2 regions of the Pantoea sp. YU22 genome follow, and region 2 is predicted to be linked to the other one. Evidence: predicted binding sites of a transcription regulator. Region 2 holds the regulator's gene; the other holds the start of a gene.

The links. Region 2 encodes PhoB, which activates phosphate uptake and scavenging genes when phosphate is short. Its sites were predicted from a motif close to CTGTCATAAAACTGNCNNAT; they were not measured.
Region 1: ugpB (sn-glycerol-3-phosphate ABC transporter substrate-binding protein UgpB) is a predicted target of PhoB. The motif match lies at 3,629-3,648, and genes of this name have one in related genera.

The regions. Positions count from the first base shown of each region.
Region 1 is NZ_RYDU01000007.1:89,571-97,015, forward strand. It holds gene EKL29_RS12180 (sn-glycerol-3-phosphate import ATP-binding protein UgpC) at 1-446, opposite strand, end outside; gene ugpE (sn-glycerol-3-phosphate ABC transporter permease UgpE) at 449-1,294, opposite strand; gene ugpA (sn-glycerol-3-phosphate ABC transporter permease UgpA) at 1,291-2,178, opposite strand; gene ugpB (sn-glycerol-3-phosphate ABC transporter substrate-binding protein UgpB) at 2,241-3,557, opposite strand; gene livF (high-affinity branched-chain amino acid ABC transporter ATP-binding protein LivF) at 3,832-4,545, opposite strand; gene livG (high-affinity branched-chain amino acid ABC transporter ATP-binding protein LivG) at 4,547-5,314, opposite strand; gene EKL29_RS12210 (high-affinity branched-chain amino acid ABC transporter permease LivM) at 5,311-6,579, opposite strand; gene livH (high-affinity branched-chain amino acid ABC transporter permease LivH) at 6,576-7,445, opposite strand, start outside.
Region 2 is NZ_RYDU01000003.1:154,843-162,287, reverse strand. It holds gene brnQ (branched-chain amino acid transporter carrier protein BrnQ) at 1-677, opposite strand, end outside; gene EKL29_RS07405 (cobalamin-independent methionine synthase II family protein) at 1,079-2,182, opposite strand; gene EKL29_RS07400 (PstS family phosphate ABC transporter substrate-binding protein) at 2,346-3,278, opposite strand; gene phoR (phosphate regulon sensor histidine kinase PhoR) at 3,297-4,610, opposite strand; gene phoB (phosphate response regulator transcription factor PhoB) at 4,625-5,314, opposite strand; gene sbcD (exonuclease subunit SbcD) at 5,510-6,709, shown strand; gene EKL29_RS07380 (AAA family ATPase) at 6,706-7,445, shown strand, end outside.

The DNA.
Region 1 (7,445 bases), on a different contig from region 2:
ATAGCGCGTCCCATCGCCACGCGCTGGCGCTGTCCGCCGGAAAGCTCGCGCGGACGGCGGCTCAGCAGCTGATCCAGCTCCAGACTGCGCGCCGCCTCCAGCACGCGCAGGCGGATATGCTCTTTGCTCATCCCACGGATCTTCAGCCCATAGGCCATGTTCTCTTCTACCGTCATATGCGGATAGAGCGCGTAGTTCTGGAACACCATGGCGATGCCGCGATCTTTCGGCTCCATCTGGGTGACGCGCTTGTCGTCGATATAGATATCGCCGGAGGTGACGCGCTCCAGCCCCGCCACCATGCGCAGCAGCGTCGATTTGCCGCAGCCGGAGGGACCGACCATCACCATAAATTCGCCGTCATTGACGGTGACGTTAAGCGGCTGAATGATTTGATTCTTGCCGTCGTAAGACTTGGTTACCGCCTGAAGGGTTACGCCTGCCATGCTTATTTCTCACTCTCGACCAGGCCACGCACGAACGCGCGCTGCATGACCAGCACCACCACCACCGGTGGGATCAGGGTTAATAACATTGCCGCCATGACTTCGTTCCACTGCGTCGGCGATCCGCTGGTAGAGATCATGCTTTTGATCCCCGCTACCGCGGTGCTGAGCGAGGCGTCGTTGACGATCAGCAGCGGCCAGAGATACTGGTTCCAGCCGTAAATAAAGGTGATAACGAAAAGCGCCGCGAGGTTAGTTTTCGATAGCGGCAGCACGATATCCCAGAAGAAGCGCATCGCGCTGGCACCGTCGATGCGCGCCGCCTCGATTAGCTCGTCCGGCAGCGACATAAAGAACTGGCGGAACAGGAAGGTCGCCGTGGCCGACGCCATCAGCGGCAGCGTCAGGCCGCTGTAGCTGTCGAGCATATTGAGGTTGGAAATCACCTGTACCGTCGGAAAGATACGCACCTCGACCGGCAGCATCAGCGTGATAAAGATGAGCCAGAAAAAGAGCGTGCGCAGCGGAAAGCGGAACCAGACCAGTGCAAAAGCGGAGAGCATCGACACCGTGATCTTGCCGACGGTGATGCCGAACGCCATGATCAGGCTGTTAAGCAGCATCAGGCTAAAAGCCGGGCCGCTGCCGTTAACGCCCTGCGTCCAGATGCGCGAGACGTTCTCCCACAGATGGGTTCCCGGGATGAGCGTCATCGGCACCTGATAGACCGCTTCGTTATCCAGCGTGGCGGCGACAAAGGCGACGTAGAGCGGAAACAGAATAGTGAGCACGCCCAGCACCAGCAGCGTGTGGCTGAAGATATCCAGCCCGCGACGGTTTTCAATCATTGGTACTGTACCTTACGCTCAACGAAGCGGAACTGAATAACGGTCAGGCCGATAACCAGCAGCATCAGCACTACCGACTGGGCCGCCGAAGAGGAGAGATCCAGCCCGGTAAAACCTTCACGATAAATTTTGTAGATAAGCGTAGTGGTCGCCTGCACCGGACCGCCGCCGGTCGCGGCGTCAATAACCGGGAAGGTGTCGAAGAAGGCGTAGATCAGGTTCACCACCAGCAGGAAAAAGCTGACCGGCGTAATCAGCGGCAGCGACAGATTGAAGAAGCGCCGCACCGGACCGGCGCCGTCGATCGCCGCGGCTTCCACCAGCGATTTCGGAATCGACTGCAGCGCCGCGAAAAAGAATAAAAAGTTGTAGCTCATCTGCTGCCAGATCGAGGCCACCACGATCAGGAACATCGCCTGGCCGCTGTTCTGGGCATAGTTCCAGTTGTAGCCAAGCTGGTTAAGGAGATGGCTAATCAGGCCGAGGCCGGGATTGAACAGAAACATCCACAGCACCGCCGCGACCACGGGCGCCACCGCGTAAGGCAGCAGCAGCAGCGTCTGGTAGAGTTTGCGCAGCCGAATAACGTAATCCACCAGCGCCGCCAGCAGCAGCGACAGCACCATGCCGCATACCGTCACCAGGGTGCTAAAGACGATAGTGGTCCAGAAGGCGTCGAGGTAGTAGCTGTCCTGAAACAGACGCCTGAAGTTTTCGAAGCCGACAAAGGTGCTGGAGATGCCGAACGGGTCAAGGCTCTGCAGCGAATACCACAGGGCTTCGCCCGCGGGCCAGAGGAAAAAGATAGCGGTAATCAGCAGCTGCGGCAGCACCAGCAGATAGGGCAACAGACTGGTGCGGAACACCGGGCGAGATGAAGACATAGCGTACTCTGTCTGAGAAAGAGAACAGGGTCGGCGCGCGCCGACCCTTTTACCGAACGGAATTACTTCACTTGCTGTTCAAAGCGGCGCAGCAGCTCGTTGCCGCGTTTCACCGCGTTATCCAGCGCAGCCTGTGGCGACTGTTTGCCGGTCCAGACGCCTTCCAGCTCCTCGTCAACCACGGTGCGGATCTGCGGCATATTGCCCAGACGCATGCCTTTAGTGAACGGCAGCGGATCTTTGTTCAGCATCTGACGCGTCGCGATATCCGCGCCAGGGTTCTTGTCATAGAAGCCCTGCTGCTTGCTCAGCTCGTAAGCCGCGGTGGTGATCGGCAGGTAGCCGGTTTTCTGGTGCCATTCGGCAGCGATTTCCGGCTGCGCGAGGAACTGCATAAACTCCGCGACGCCCTTATAGGTATCGGCGTTTTTGCCCTTCATCACCCACAGGCTGGCCCCGCCGATAATGGCGTTCTGCGGCGCGTTCGGCACGGTTTCGTCATACGGCATCATGCCGACGCCGTAGTTGAATTTGGCGTAGTGCTTGATATCCGCCAGCGAACCAGAGGAGGCGGTAGTAATACCGCAGTCGCCGTTATAGAACTTGGCGGTGGACTCGTCTTTACGGCCAAAGTAGGTGAAGTCGCCTTTCTTGTTCATATCCTCCAGCATCTGGATATGGCGTACCTGCACCGGCTTGTTGAATTCCAGCACCGCATCGGTGCCGTCGAAGCCGTTGTTTTTGCTGGCGACCGGCAAGGCGTGCCAGGCGCTGAAGTTTTCGATCTGGATCCAGCCCTGCCAGCCGCTGGCGTAGCCGCAGGTCAGGCCCGCTTTACGCAGCGCGTCGGCATCTTTCGCCAGCTCCTGCCAGGTTTTCGGCGGCTGGTCGGGGTTCAGGCCCGCTTTTTTAAAGGCGTCCTTGTTGTAGTAGAGCACCGGCGTGGAGCTGTTGAACGGCTGAGAAATCAGATGGCCGCTGGCATCGCTGTAGTAGCCCGCCACGGTCGGCACGAACTGTTTTTCGTCAAAGGGGATGCCCGCGTCCTGGAAAACCTGATGCACCGGCACGATCGCCTTCGAGGCCATCATGGTTGCGGTGCCGACTTCGTAAACCTGCAAAATGGCTGGCGCTTTGCCGGAACGTACCGCTGCGATGCCTGCCGCGAGGCTCTGCTCGTAGTTACCTTTGTAGGTTGGAACAATTTTATAGTCGGGATGCGCCTGGTTAAAACGTTGCGCCAGAGAGTCGACTTCTTTGCCTAACTCGCCCTCCATAGAATGCCAGAAAGGAATCTCAGTGGCGGCCAGCGCATTGCCGCTGATAGCCAGGCCCAGAACCGCACTCATCAGGCTACGACGAAAAGTAAACACGGACATAGAATTTTCCTGTGCAGGTAGGTACGCGCGATATCACGCATTTTTTGTTCGCGGTGTAACATGACACGGGGAAATGACGGATTAATAACAGATAAATGACAGCCGTATGACGGCAAGATGAAAGGGTTTAGCTGACCTTTTTAACAGACTACAGCCGCAGGCCATTGGCGACGCAGCCAGATTACGGACGGCCAGGGCACAGTCACCGGAGCGTACATGCAGTACGCGAGGATGACGAGCGCTGCCCAACCGCAATCTGGCAAGCCAGCCAGCCCTAGGCGCCTAAATAGGCGCTGCGGACGGCTTCGTTGGAGAGCAGGGCTTCCCCGGTATCTTCCAGCACCACATGGCCGTTTTCCAGCACATAGCCGCGATCCGCCAGCTTCAGCGCCTGATTGGCGTTCTGCTCCACCAGGAAGATAGTCATCCCCTCTTTGCGCAGCTGTTCGATGGTGTCGAAGATCTGCTGGATAATAATCGGTGCCAGTCCTAGCGAAGGCTCATCCAGCAGCAGCAGACGCGGCTGGCTCATCAGCGCGCGGCCGATCGCCAGCATCTGCTGCTCGCCGCCGGACATGGTGCCCGCACGCTGGATTTTACGCTCCGCCAGGCGTGGGAAGAGTTCATAGACGCGCGCGATGCGCGTCTGATAATCCCGGCGGCTGGCAAAGAAACCGCCCATCGCCAGGTTCTCTTCCACCGTCATGCGCGAGAACACCCGGCGTCCTTCCGGCACGATAGCGATCGCCTCGCGCATGATGCGCGCGGTTTGCCAGTCGGTAATCACTTTGCCGTCAAAGGTAATCGTGCCCTGCGTGGCGCGTGGCTCGCCGCACAGCGTGCCGAGCAGCGTGGTTTTTCCCGCGCCGTTGGCGCCGATCAGGGTGACAATTTCCCCCTGGCTGATATGCAGACTGACGTTATGCAGCGCCTGGATCTTGCCGTAGTGCGCGCTGACGTTATTAACGGATAACATCGGGTTTGCCATGTTACGCCTCTCCTAAATAGGCTCGGATCACATCCGGATTGTTGCGCACCTCTTCCGGCGTGCCGTTGGCCAGCGGCGTACCCTGGTTCACCACATAGATACGGTCGGAAATACCCATCACCAGCTTCATATCGTGTTCAATCAGCAGCACGGAAACTTTGTGCTCGCCGCGCAGTTCAGCAATCAGCTCATCCAGCTCGTGCGTCTCTTTCGGGTTCAGCCCGGCCGCCGGTTCGTCCAGCATCAGGATCTCCGGGCGCGTCACCATGCAGCGCGCAATCTCCAGACGGCGCTGCTGGCCGTAAGCCAGATTGCCCGCCTGGCGGTTAGCGAGATCGAGCAGCCCGATGCGCTCCAGCCAGGTGGCGGCGCGATCCAGCGCTTCGCTCTCGCCGCGACGAAACGCAGGCGTTTTTAATAAGCCGGAAAAGAGGCCGCTTTTCAGATGCTGATGCTGCGCCACCAGCAGGTTCTCAATAACCGTCATCTCACGGAACAGGCGAACGTGCTGAAAAGTGCGCACCACGCCCATCCGGGCGATCTTCTGGCCGGGCAGGCCTTCCAGATGCTGCTCGCGCAGCTTAATGGTGCCGCCGGTCGGCTTGTAGTAGCCGGTCAGGCAGTTGAAAACGGTGGTCTTGCCCGCGCCGTTCGGGCCGATCAGCGAGACGATCTCCTGCGGGCGCAGCTCCAGCGCCACGTTATTGACCGCCAGCAGGCCGCCGAAGCGCATCATCAGACCCTCAACGGCTAATAAAGGCTGAATCATGCCTGCTCTCCTTGTTTCTGTTTCAGTTTCAGATGCGGACGCTTCATCGGCAGCAGCCCCTGCGGACGCCAGATCATCATCAGCACCATCAGGCCGCCCAGCACCAGCATGCTGTATTCATTCAGGTCGCGCATCAGCTCGCGCGAAACCACCAGCAGGATAGCGGCGAGGATAACGGCGAACTGCGAGCCCATACCGCCCAGCACCACAATCGCCAGCACAAAGGCTGATTCGACAAAGGTAAAAGATTCCGGGCTGACAAAGCCCTGGCGCGCGGCGAATAGCGTACCGGCGAAGCCCGCGAAGGCGGCGCTGATGGTAAAGGCGGTCAGCTTGATGCGCGTCGGGCTCAGGCCGAGCGAGCGACAGGCGATCTCATCTTCGCGCAGCGCTTCCCACGCGCGGCCCAGCGGCATACGCAGCAGGCGATTGATCACGAACAGCGTCAGCGCCACCAGCAGCAACGCCACCAGGTAGAGGAAAATGACGCGATCGCTGGGGTCATATTTCAAGCCGAAAAATTCGTGGAACGTGCTCCAGCCGCCTTCAGAGACTTTGCGGCCAAACTCCAGGCCGAACAGCGAAGGTTTCGGGATCTGTGCAATGCCGTTAGGGCCGCCGGTAATGGCGGTGTTATTCAGCAGCAGGATACGCACGATTTCGCCGAAACCGAGGGTGACAATCGCCAGATAGTCGCCGCGCAGACGCAATACCGGAAAGCCGAGCAGCAGGCCGAACAGCGCCGACACGATGCCCGCCAGCGGCAGACACTCCCAGAAGCCGAGACCAAAGTAGTGGTTCAGCAGCGCAAAAGTATAAGCGCCGATGGCGTAGAAGCCGCCGTAGCCGAGCACCAGCAGACCCGAGAGGCCAACCACCACGTTCAGGCCCAGGCCAAGCATTACGTAGATCAGCGTCAGCGTGGCGATATCCACCGCGCCGCGCGACACGAAAAAGGGCCAGGCCACCGCTACGACGATCAGCGCCAGCATAAACAGCTTCTGCTTAGGCGTAGAGCCGTCGATGCCGGGCAACACCAGCGTCGGGCCGGCGATCTTTTTCATGCCGCGCTGCCAGAACGGGCGCAGCAGCTGAAACAGAAAAACCACCGCGCAGCCGACGAAAATCCAGTTCCAGCGCACGTCCCCGGCGCTCTGCACCACCAGTCGCGTGCCGTCCAGGCCGAGCCGCATCCCCATAAAGAAGCTGGCCAGCACCAGCAGCATGACGGTGGAGATCAGCGCATTGATAAAGGAGGACTTCATACTTTTTCTACCTCCGGACGACCCAGGATACCGGTCGGCATGACCAGCAGCACCACGATCAGCAGCGCAAAAGAGACGACGTCTTTATATTCAGTGCTGAGATAGGCGGAGGTCAGCGCTTCGGCGATGCCGAGCACCAGGCCGCCGATCATCGCGCCCGGAATGCTGCCGATGCCGCCAAGCACCGCGGCGGTAAAGGCCTTCATGCCCGCCATAAAACCGATAAAGGGGTTAATGGAGCCGTAGAACTGGCCGAGCAGCACGCCCGCCACCGCCGCCATCGCCGCACCGATCACAAAGGTCAGCGAAATCACGCGGTCAGTATTGATGCCGAGCAGGCTCGCCATCTTCAGGTCTTCGGCGCAGGCGCGGCAGGCGCGACCCATACGCGAATAGCGAATAAACAGCGTCAGCGCCAGCATCGCCAGAAAGGTCACCAGCCAGATCACGATCTGCATGGTGGAGATGGTGGCGGCAAAGCCGTTGCTCTGGCCCAGCGTCCACTGGCCGGTGATCAGGCTCGGCAGCGCGAGGTCGCGTGAGCCCTGCGTCAGGCTGACGTAGTTTTGCAGGAAGATCGACATGCCGATGGCGGAGATCAACGCGATCAATCGCTTCGACGATCGCACCGGCTTATAGGCGACACGCTCAATGCTCCAGCCGTAGGCGCTGGAGATCAGGATCGCCATCACAAAGCCAGCGGCGATCATCAGCCAGCCGGTGTCGATGCCCATCATCATCAGGGCGGCGATAACGATAAAAGAGACATAGCTGCCGATCATATAGACCTCGCCGTGAGCGAAGTTGATCATGCCGATAATGCCGTAAACCATGGTGTAACCAATGGCGATCAGCGCGTAGGTGCT
Region 2 (7,445 bases):
CGCGTCAGCAGGCTGGCGCTCTCAACGCCGCGCGAACGCGCCGCATTAACGATAACGATGCCGAATACCAGCGCGCCAAGGGTATCCATAGTGAGATAACCGTTAACGAAGCCGCTGGAGAAGGCGGCGCGCTGATAATCTTCGGTGGCAGGCGCGATGGTACCCGCCGGCCAGATCAGCGCCGCAACGCCGAGCACCGTCAGCGCCACGATTTTCAGCGGCGCCAGGAAGTGGCCCACGGTATCCAGCAGCTTGCCCGGATAGAGCGAAATGGCGATCACCAGCGCAAAGTAGATAAGGCTGTAAATGAACAGCGGCAGTGCGCCGTCGCCGGTCAGCGGAGCGATGCCCACTTCAAATGAGACGGTCGCAGTACGCGGCGTGGCGAACAGCGGGCCGACCGCCAGATAGCAGACGGTCGCCAGCAGCAGGCCTGCGGCCTTGCCGATAGGCGAACTGAGCGCGTCAATGCCGCCGCCGACGCGCGCGAGCGCGATAACGGTTATAACCGGCAGGCCAACAGCGGTGAGCAGGAAACCAAGGGCGGCGGTCCAGACGTGTTCGCCTGACTGAATACCGACCATCGGCGGGAAAATAATGTTACCCGCGCCAACAAACAGGGCGAACGTCATGAAGCCCAGCGCGAGGATATCCTTCGAGGTTAAGCGGTGTGTCATACAACTGTATAGCCTGTTACGAGTGTTGCGGTGGAAGTTGGGTTTCTGTTGTCCCCAAACCGCGCAATGACAACGATTTAGCACACGATGCCAGAGCATTGTGCTTGCTGTAATCGAATCGCGCAGGTGATTTAAGCTGCTTTTGTTCTGTTCACAAGGGGGATGATGCGACAACGGCCGTTAGTAGAACGTTTATAGCGGAGAAAGGCAATACGGGATCGGAAAACCGGAAGGTTATGGCGGAAAACAGAGGAAAAGCAGTGAAAACAGCGGTTATATCACCACAGGGCATCAGATGATGTGCTTATTTTTACCGCAGCGCGTGGGAAATTTCAGCATTGACGCCCGTTGCTATGCACAAAAGGCGCGTATTACGCGCCTGTTTGCACAATTTTACAGCGTTACCACACCTGACCGGCGATATCGACCACCAGGCGGATCTTCGCCCACTGCTGCTCTTCGCTCAGGCTGTTGCCCTCTTCGGTCGAGGCGAAGCCGCATTGCGGGCTAAGGCAGATCTGGTCAAGGCTGACGAATTTCGCTGCTTCCTGCAGACGCGCTTTCACCTGCGCCGGATCTTCCAGCTCGCCGTTTTTGGTGGTCACCAGACCCAGCACCACTTTCTGATGGCCCGGTTTGATAAAGCGCAGTGGCTCAAAGCCGCCGGAGCGCTCGTTATCATACTCCAGGAAGAAAGCGTCGATGTTCACGCCGCCGAACAGGATCTCCGCTACTGGCTCATAGCCGCCTTCGGAAATCCAGGTGGAGCGGAAGTTGCCGCGACAGACATGCAGACCCACGGTCAGATCGGCAGGCTTGCCCTCCAGCGCCTTGTTAAGCACGCGGGCATAAGTATGCGCCAGCTGCTCAGGATCGTCGCCGCGCTCGCGGATCTGACGCTTCTGATCTTCCGAGCAGAGATAGGCCCAGACGGTATCATCCAGCTGCAGATAGCGGCAGCCCGCATCGTAAAAGGCTTTAATCGCTGTTTTATAGGTTTCGGCCAGATCGTCAAAGTAGTCCGCCAGATCGGGATAAACGGTCTCGTCGATCACCTTGCGGCCGCCGCGGAAGTGCAGCACGCTCGGGCTGGGAATGGTCATCTTCGGCACTGCATTGCCTGCGATACTTTGCAGGAACCGGAAATGCTGCAGCATCGGGTGATCGCGAAAGCCCAGCTTGCCCACAACGCGCACGCCGTGTGCTTTGGTCTGCACGCCGTTAAACTGAATGCCCTGCTCAGCTTCGAACAGCTCAACGCCCTCCAGCCCGCCGAAAAAGTCGAAGTGCCACCAGGCGCGGCGGAATTCGCCGTCGGTCACCACCTGCAAACCGTTGGCGATCTGCTTGCTGACGACGTCGCGAATCGCTTCATCTTCGACACGGGTCAGCTCGGTTTTATCGATCTGCCCAGCGGCATATTGCTCGCGCGCATTTTTAATCGCGGCGGGACGCAGGAAGCTGCCGACGGTATCGGCGCGGAAGGGGGCGGTCTGTACGGTCATCTTCACTCCTGACACCCTGACCGTTAATTACGGCAGGGAATAATTTCGCTAAGTTATGTGCAGCCATCTGGATGGCTAAACGTCTGGAAACAGAGTGACATGAGCGCGGTTCATCTGCAACAGAAGAAATTTCAGCTGTGATGAAAAAAATTCATGTTAGCGTTCACTGCGCTTCAATCGCCGCCAGCGCCTGCGCGCGCTGCGCCGCCGATAACGGCAGATAGCCTGCCTCGCTGACTCGCTGCTGCCCCTGCGGCGAGAGCACCTGATGTAAAAAGGCATTTACCAGCGGCGGCAGTGGTTTGCCAGGGGGTTTATTAACGTAGATATAGAGCGGGCGCGCCCAGGGATAACGCCCGCTGCGGATAGAGTCGGCGTCCGGTGCGACCGCCGCGCCCTGCGCATCGACTACAGCGAGCATCTTCACACCGCTGAGATGAAAGCCGAAGCTGGCGTAGCCGATGCTGCGCGGATTAGCGGCGACCGCCTGTACCACGGCCGCTGAGCCGGGAAACTCCGCCACGTCAGAACGAAAATCGCCGTTGCACAGCGCCTGCTGTTTAAAGAAACCCCAGGTCCCCGAGGCGGAATTGCGCCCGTAGCGCTGGATCGGTCGGCGCGCCCAGTCGGGCTGGCGCTCGCCCATATCGCCCCAGCGCGTTGGCACCTGAGTCGCACCGCACAGGCGCGTCACGGAAAAAATAGCGTCCAGCTGGCGCATATCGATCTGCGTCAGCGGGTTGCGCTGATTGACCACCACCACCAGCGCGTCGAGCGCCACCGGTACGGCGAGAGGCGCATAGCCATAGCGCGCCTGAAAGGTTTGTCGCTCTTCCGCCTGCATGGGACGGCTCATCGGGCCTAGCTGCGCGGCGCCTGCCGCCAGCGCGGTCGGCGCGGTGGAAGAGCCAGAGGCCTGCACCTGCAAATTCACGCCCGGCGCCAGCGCGCTGAAATCCTCGCTCCATAGCATCATCAGCGTGCCCAGCGTGTCTGATCCGACGCTGCTGAGGTTGCCGGTCAGCATTTCGGGCTGCGGCGCCGCCAGCGTCATCGCGGGCATAAAAAGTGAAAGCAACAGCAGCAAGGCGCGCATGAAAGATTCCATTAACGGTTAATGGACGGCATTCTCCTGCAATCCCGCGCTGACGATCAACCTCGACGGCAGCGTAAAGGTAAAACAGGTCTCTTTATCGGGAATGCTGGTGATCTCCAGCCGCGCGTTATGGTGGCTGAGGGCGTGCTTAACGATCGCCAGTCCCAGCCCGCTGCCGCCGGTTGCGCGCGAGCGCGCCTTATCTACGCGGTAGAAGCGCTCCGTCAGGCGCGGCAGATGTTCAGCCGGAATACCAGGCCCGTTGTCGCATACCTTAAACTGCGCGCCCTGCCGGTTGCGCAGCCAGCTGATGTCGATACGGGTGCCTTCCGGCGTATGGTTCACCGCGTTATAGACCAGGTTAGAGATGGCGCTGCGCAGCTGATCGTCATCGCCGAGCACCTTGAGATGCGGGTCGGTATGAAAATGGATCTCGTGGCGGCCGCTGCTCAGCGTCTCCGCTTCGCGCTGCAGCAGATGCAGCATCATCGGCACGTCTACCGTCTCTTTCATATCGATCGCTGGCGCGGCCTCGATACGCGACAGCGTCAGCAGCTGGCGCACCAGGCTGTCCATCCGGCGCGTCTGCTCCTGCATAGTCTGCAGCGCCTTGCCGCGCGAGCGCTCGTTCATTACCGAGTCGTTCATCATCTCCAGATAGCCCTGCAGCACCGTAAGCGGCGTGCGCAGCTCGTGGCTGACGTTGGCGAAAAAGTTGCGGCGCGCGCCCTCCAGCTGGTGCATCTGCGTGACGTCGCGCGCCACCATCAGCCACTGCCCTTCGCTATAGGGCATAACGCGGAACTCCATATGGTGCTGGTTATTCAGGATTAAGGTGAGCGGCTTATTGAAATCGCGCTGGCGGATGTAGCGGGAGAATTCGGGATAGCGCAGCAGGTTAAGGATGTTCTGCCCGTTATCTTCCGGCCAGCGCAAGCCAAGATGCTGCTGCGCCAGCCCGTTGCACCAGAAAATGGTGCCCTCTTCCGTGGTCAGCACCACCGCGTCGGGCAGCGTCTCGGCGCCGCTGCGAAAGCGCTTAATCAGATTGCCCAGCTCGCGCCGCCGCCGCCGGTTGCGCAGCTGCATCTGATAAAGGCCGTAAAACAGCGGCTCCCAGCTCGCCTGGCCCGTTGGGGGCGTCATGGTGCGATCCACCCACAGCCAGTGCGACAGGCGCATCAGATTGTGAAAGTGCCACAGCAGCACCGCCAGGGCGCTAATCAGCAGTAGCCAGGGCAGATAACCGAAAATCAGCCCGATAATCAGCGCGGGCAGAGACGCCAGCGCCAGCTCAGAGAGCAATCTCTTCCAGGAGAGTCGTTCCAGCACGGTTAAGACTCCGTTTAGTAGCGGGCGGAGAAACGATACCCCGTACCGCGAACGGTTTGAACCATGCGGTCATGGCCGGAAACTTCCAGCGCCTTACGTAAGCGGCGGATGTGCACGTCAACGGTGCGATCCTCCACGTACACATTGGTGCCCCAGACGTGGTTCAGCAGCTGTTCGCGGCTGTAGACGCGCTCTGGATGCGTCATAAAGAAGTGCAGCAGTTTATATTCGGTCGGCCCCATTTCCAGCGGCGTCGACTCCGACATCACGCGGTGCGACGAAGGGTCCAGACTCAGGCCCTGCATCTCGATCACCTCTTCCACCGCCATCGGCGAAATGCGGCGCATTACCGCCTTGATACGCGCCATCAGCTCTTTCGGCGAGAAAGGCTTGGTGATATAGTCGTCCGCGCCCACTTCCAGACCGCGCACGCGATCTTCCTCTTCGCCGCGCGCCGTCAGCATCATCACCGGAATATCGCGGGTCAGCGCTTCGCGCTTCAGATGTTTAATAAACTGAATACCGCTGCCGCCCGGCAACATCCAGTCCAGCAGAATTAAATCTGGCCAGGGCTCAATCAGTTTCCCTACCGCGCTGTCATAATCCTCGGCCTCGATGGGCTGGTAGTCGTTCTGCTCCAGAACGAAGCACAACATTTCACGGATAGGGGCTTCATCTTCCACAACCAAAATGCGCTTAGCCATTGTAACTCCTGCTGATGTGACCGCTGTCACCGTTATATGCGGCGCCATTATGCGTCAGATTTATGACACTTTTATGAAAAACATAGCCGCTTAATCAGCGCTTTAACACTGCTTTATGACAGCCGGCGCGGCTTTTTTCGCTTTTGCGCCATAGCCGGTATAATCGTCCGGCAAACCGTTACGGCAGGGAGTTTTATGCGCATCATTCACACCGCGGACTGGCACCTCGGTCAGTTTTTCTATAACAAGAGCCGGGCGGCTGAGCACCAGGCTTTTCTGGACTGGCTGCTGGCGCGCATTGAAGAGCATCAGGTCGATGCGCTGATCGTCGCAGGCGATCTCTTTGATAGCGGCACGCCGCCAAGCTACGCGCGTGAACTTTTTAACCGTTTCGTGGTGGCGCTGCAGCCCACCGGCTGCCAGCTGGTGGTGCTGGCGGGCAACCATGACTCGGTCGCCACGCTCAACGAGTCGCGCGCGCTGCTCGCCTGTCTTAATACCCAGGTGATCACCACGCCGCAGGCGGATCATAACCTGCTGCTGCTGCGGGATCGCGCCGGCGAGCCGGGCGCGCTCCTGTGCGCCATTCCCTATCTGCGTCCGCGCGATATTATGCGCAGCCGGCCGGGCCAGTCGGGGCGCGAGAAGCAGCTCAGCCTGCTGGAAGCGATAGCCGCGCATTATCAGCGCAGCGTCGACGCGGCGCGCGCGCATCCGCTGACGCTGCCGGTGATCGCCACCGGCCACCTCACCACCGTCGGCGTCAGCAAAAGCGACTCAGTGCGCGATATCTATATCGGCACGCTCGACGCCTTTCCCGCGTCAGCTTTTCCCGACGTCGATTACGTGGCGCTCGGCCATATCCATCGCGCCCAGCGCGTCGCCAACAGCGATCATATCCGCTACAGCGGCTCGCCTCTACCGCTCAGCTTCGACGAGCTCGGCAGCGAAAAGAGCGTGTTTTTAGTGGAGCTGGGTAACGCAGGCTTACAAAACGTCACAGCGCTGCCGGTACCGCCGTTCCAGCCGATGAAAATGCTGAAAGGCTCGCTGGCGCAGATCGAAGCCCAGCTGGCACCTTTCGCCGCCCATGAAGGCGAGAAGCCGGTATGGCTCGATATTGAGGTCACCACCGAGGAGTTTCTCAGCGATCTGCAGCGCCGCATCGAAGCGCTGACCGCTGAGCTGCCGGTCGAAGTTTTGCTGCTGCGCCGCAGCCGCGAACAGCGTCAGCACAGCCTGGCGCAGCTGAAAAACGAAACCCTGAGCGAGCTAAAGGTAGAAGAGGTCTTCGCCCGCCGCATCGCACTGGCGGAAGATATTGATGAGGCGCGGCAGGCGCGCCTCAGCGACCTGTTCCGTTCCACCCTTGCGTCCCTTGAGGAGAGTGAATGAAGATCCTCACGCTGCGCTTTAAAAACCTTAATGCGCTGAAAGGCGAATGGTTTATCGACTTTCGCGCCGAACCCTTCGCCAGCAACGGCCTGTTCGCCATTACCGGCGCAACAGGCGCAGGCAAAACCACCCTGCTTGACGCCATCTGCCTGGCGCTTTATCACCAGACGCCGCGCCTCGGCGTGCTGTCGCAGACGCAAAACGGGCTGATGACGCGCGACACCGCCGAATGCCTCGCCGAAGTAGAGTTTGAGATCAAAGGCGAAGCCTGGCGCGCCTTCTGGAGCCAGAACCGCGCGCGCGGCGCGGCCGACGGCAAGCTGCAGGCGCCGCGCGTCGAGCTGGCGCGCTGCGTCGACGACAAAATTTTCGCGGATAAGGTAAACGATAAACTAAAGCTGATTGAGTCGCTGTCGGGCCTCGATTTTGAGCGCTTTACCCGCTCGATGATGCTGTCGCAGGGGCAGTTCGCCGCCTTCCTGAATGCGAAGCCCGGCGAGCGCGCCGAACTGCTGGAAGAGCTGACCGGTACCGAAATCTACGGCCAGATCTCCGTCGCCATCTATGAACGTCACAAGGCGGCGCGGCTGGCGCTGGAGAACCTGCGCAGCCGCGCGGGCACCCTGACGCTGCTCGACGCTGACGCGCGCGACGCGCTGCAGCAGCAGCTGGCGACGCTGACCGAAGCGGAGCAGGCGCTTACTCAGCAGAACACGCGCCTGCATCAGCAGCATCA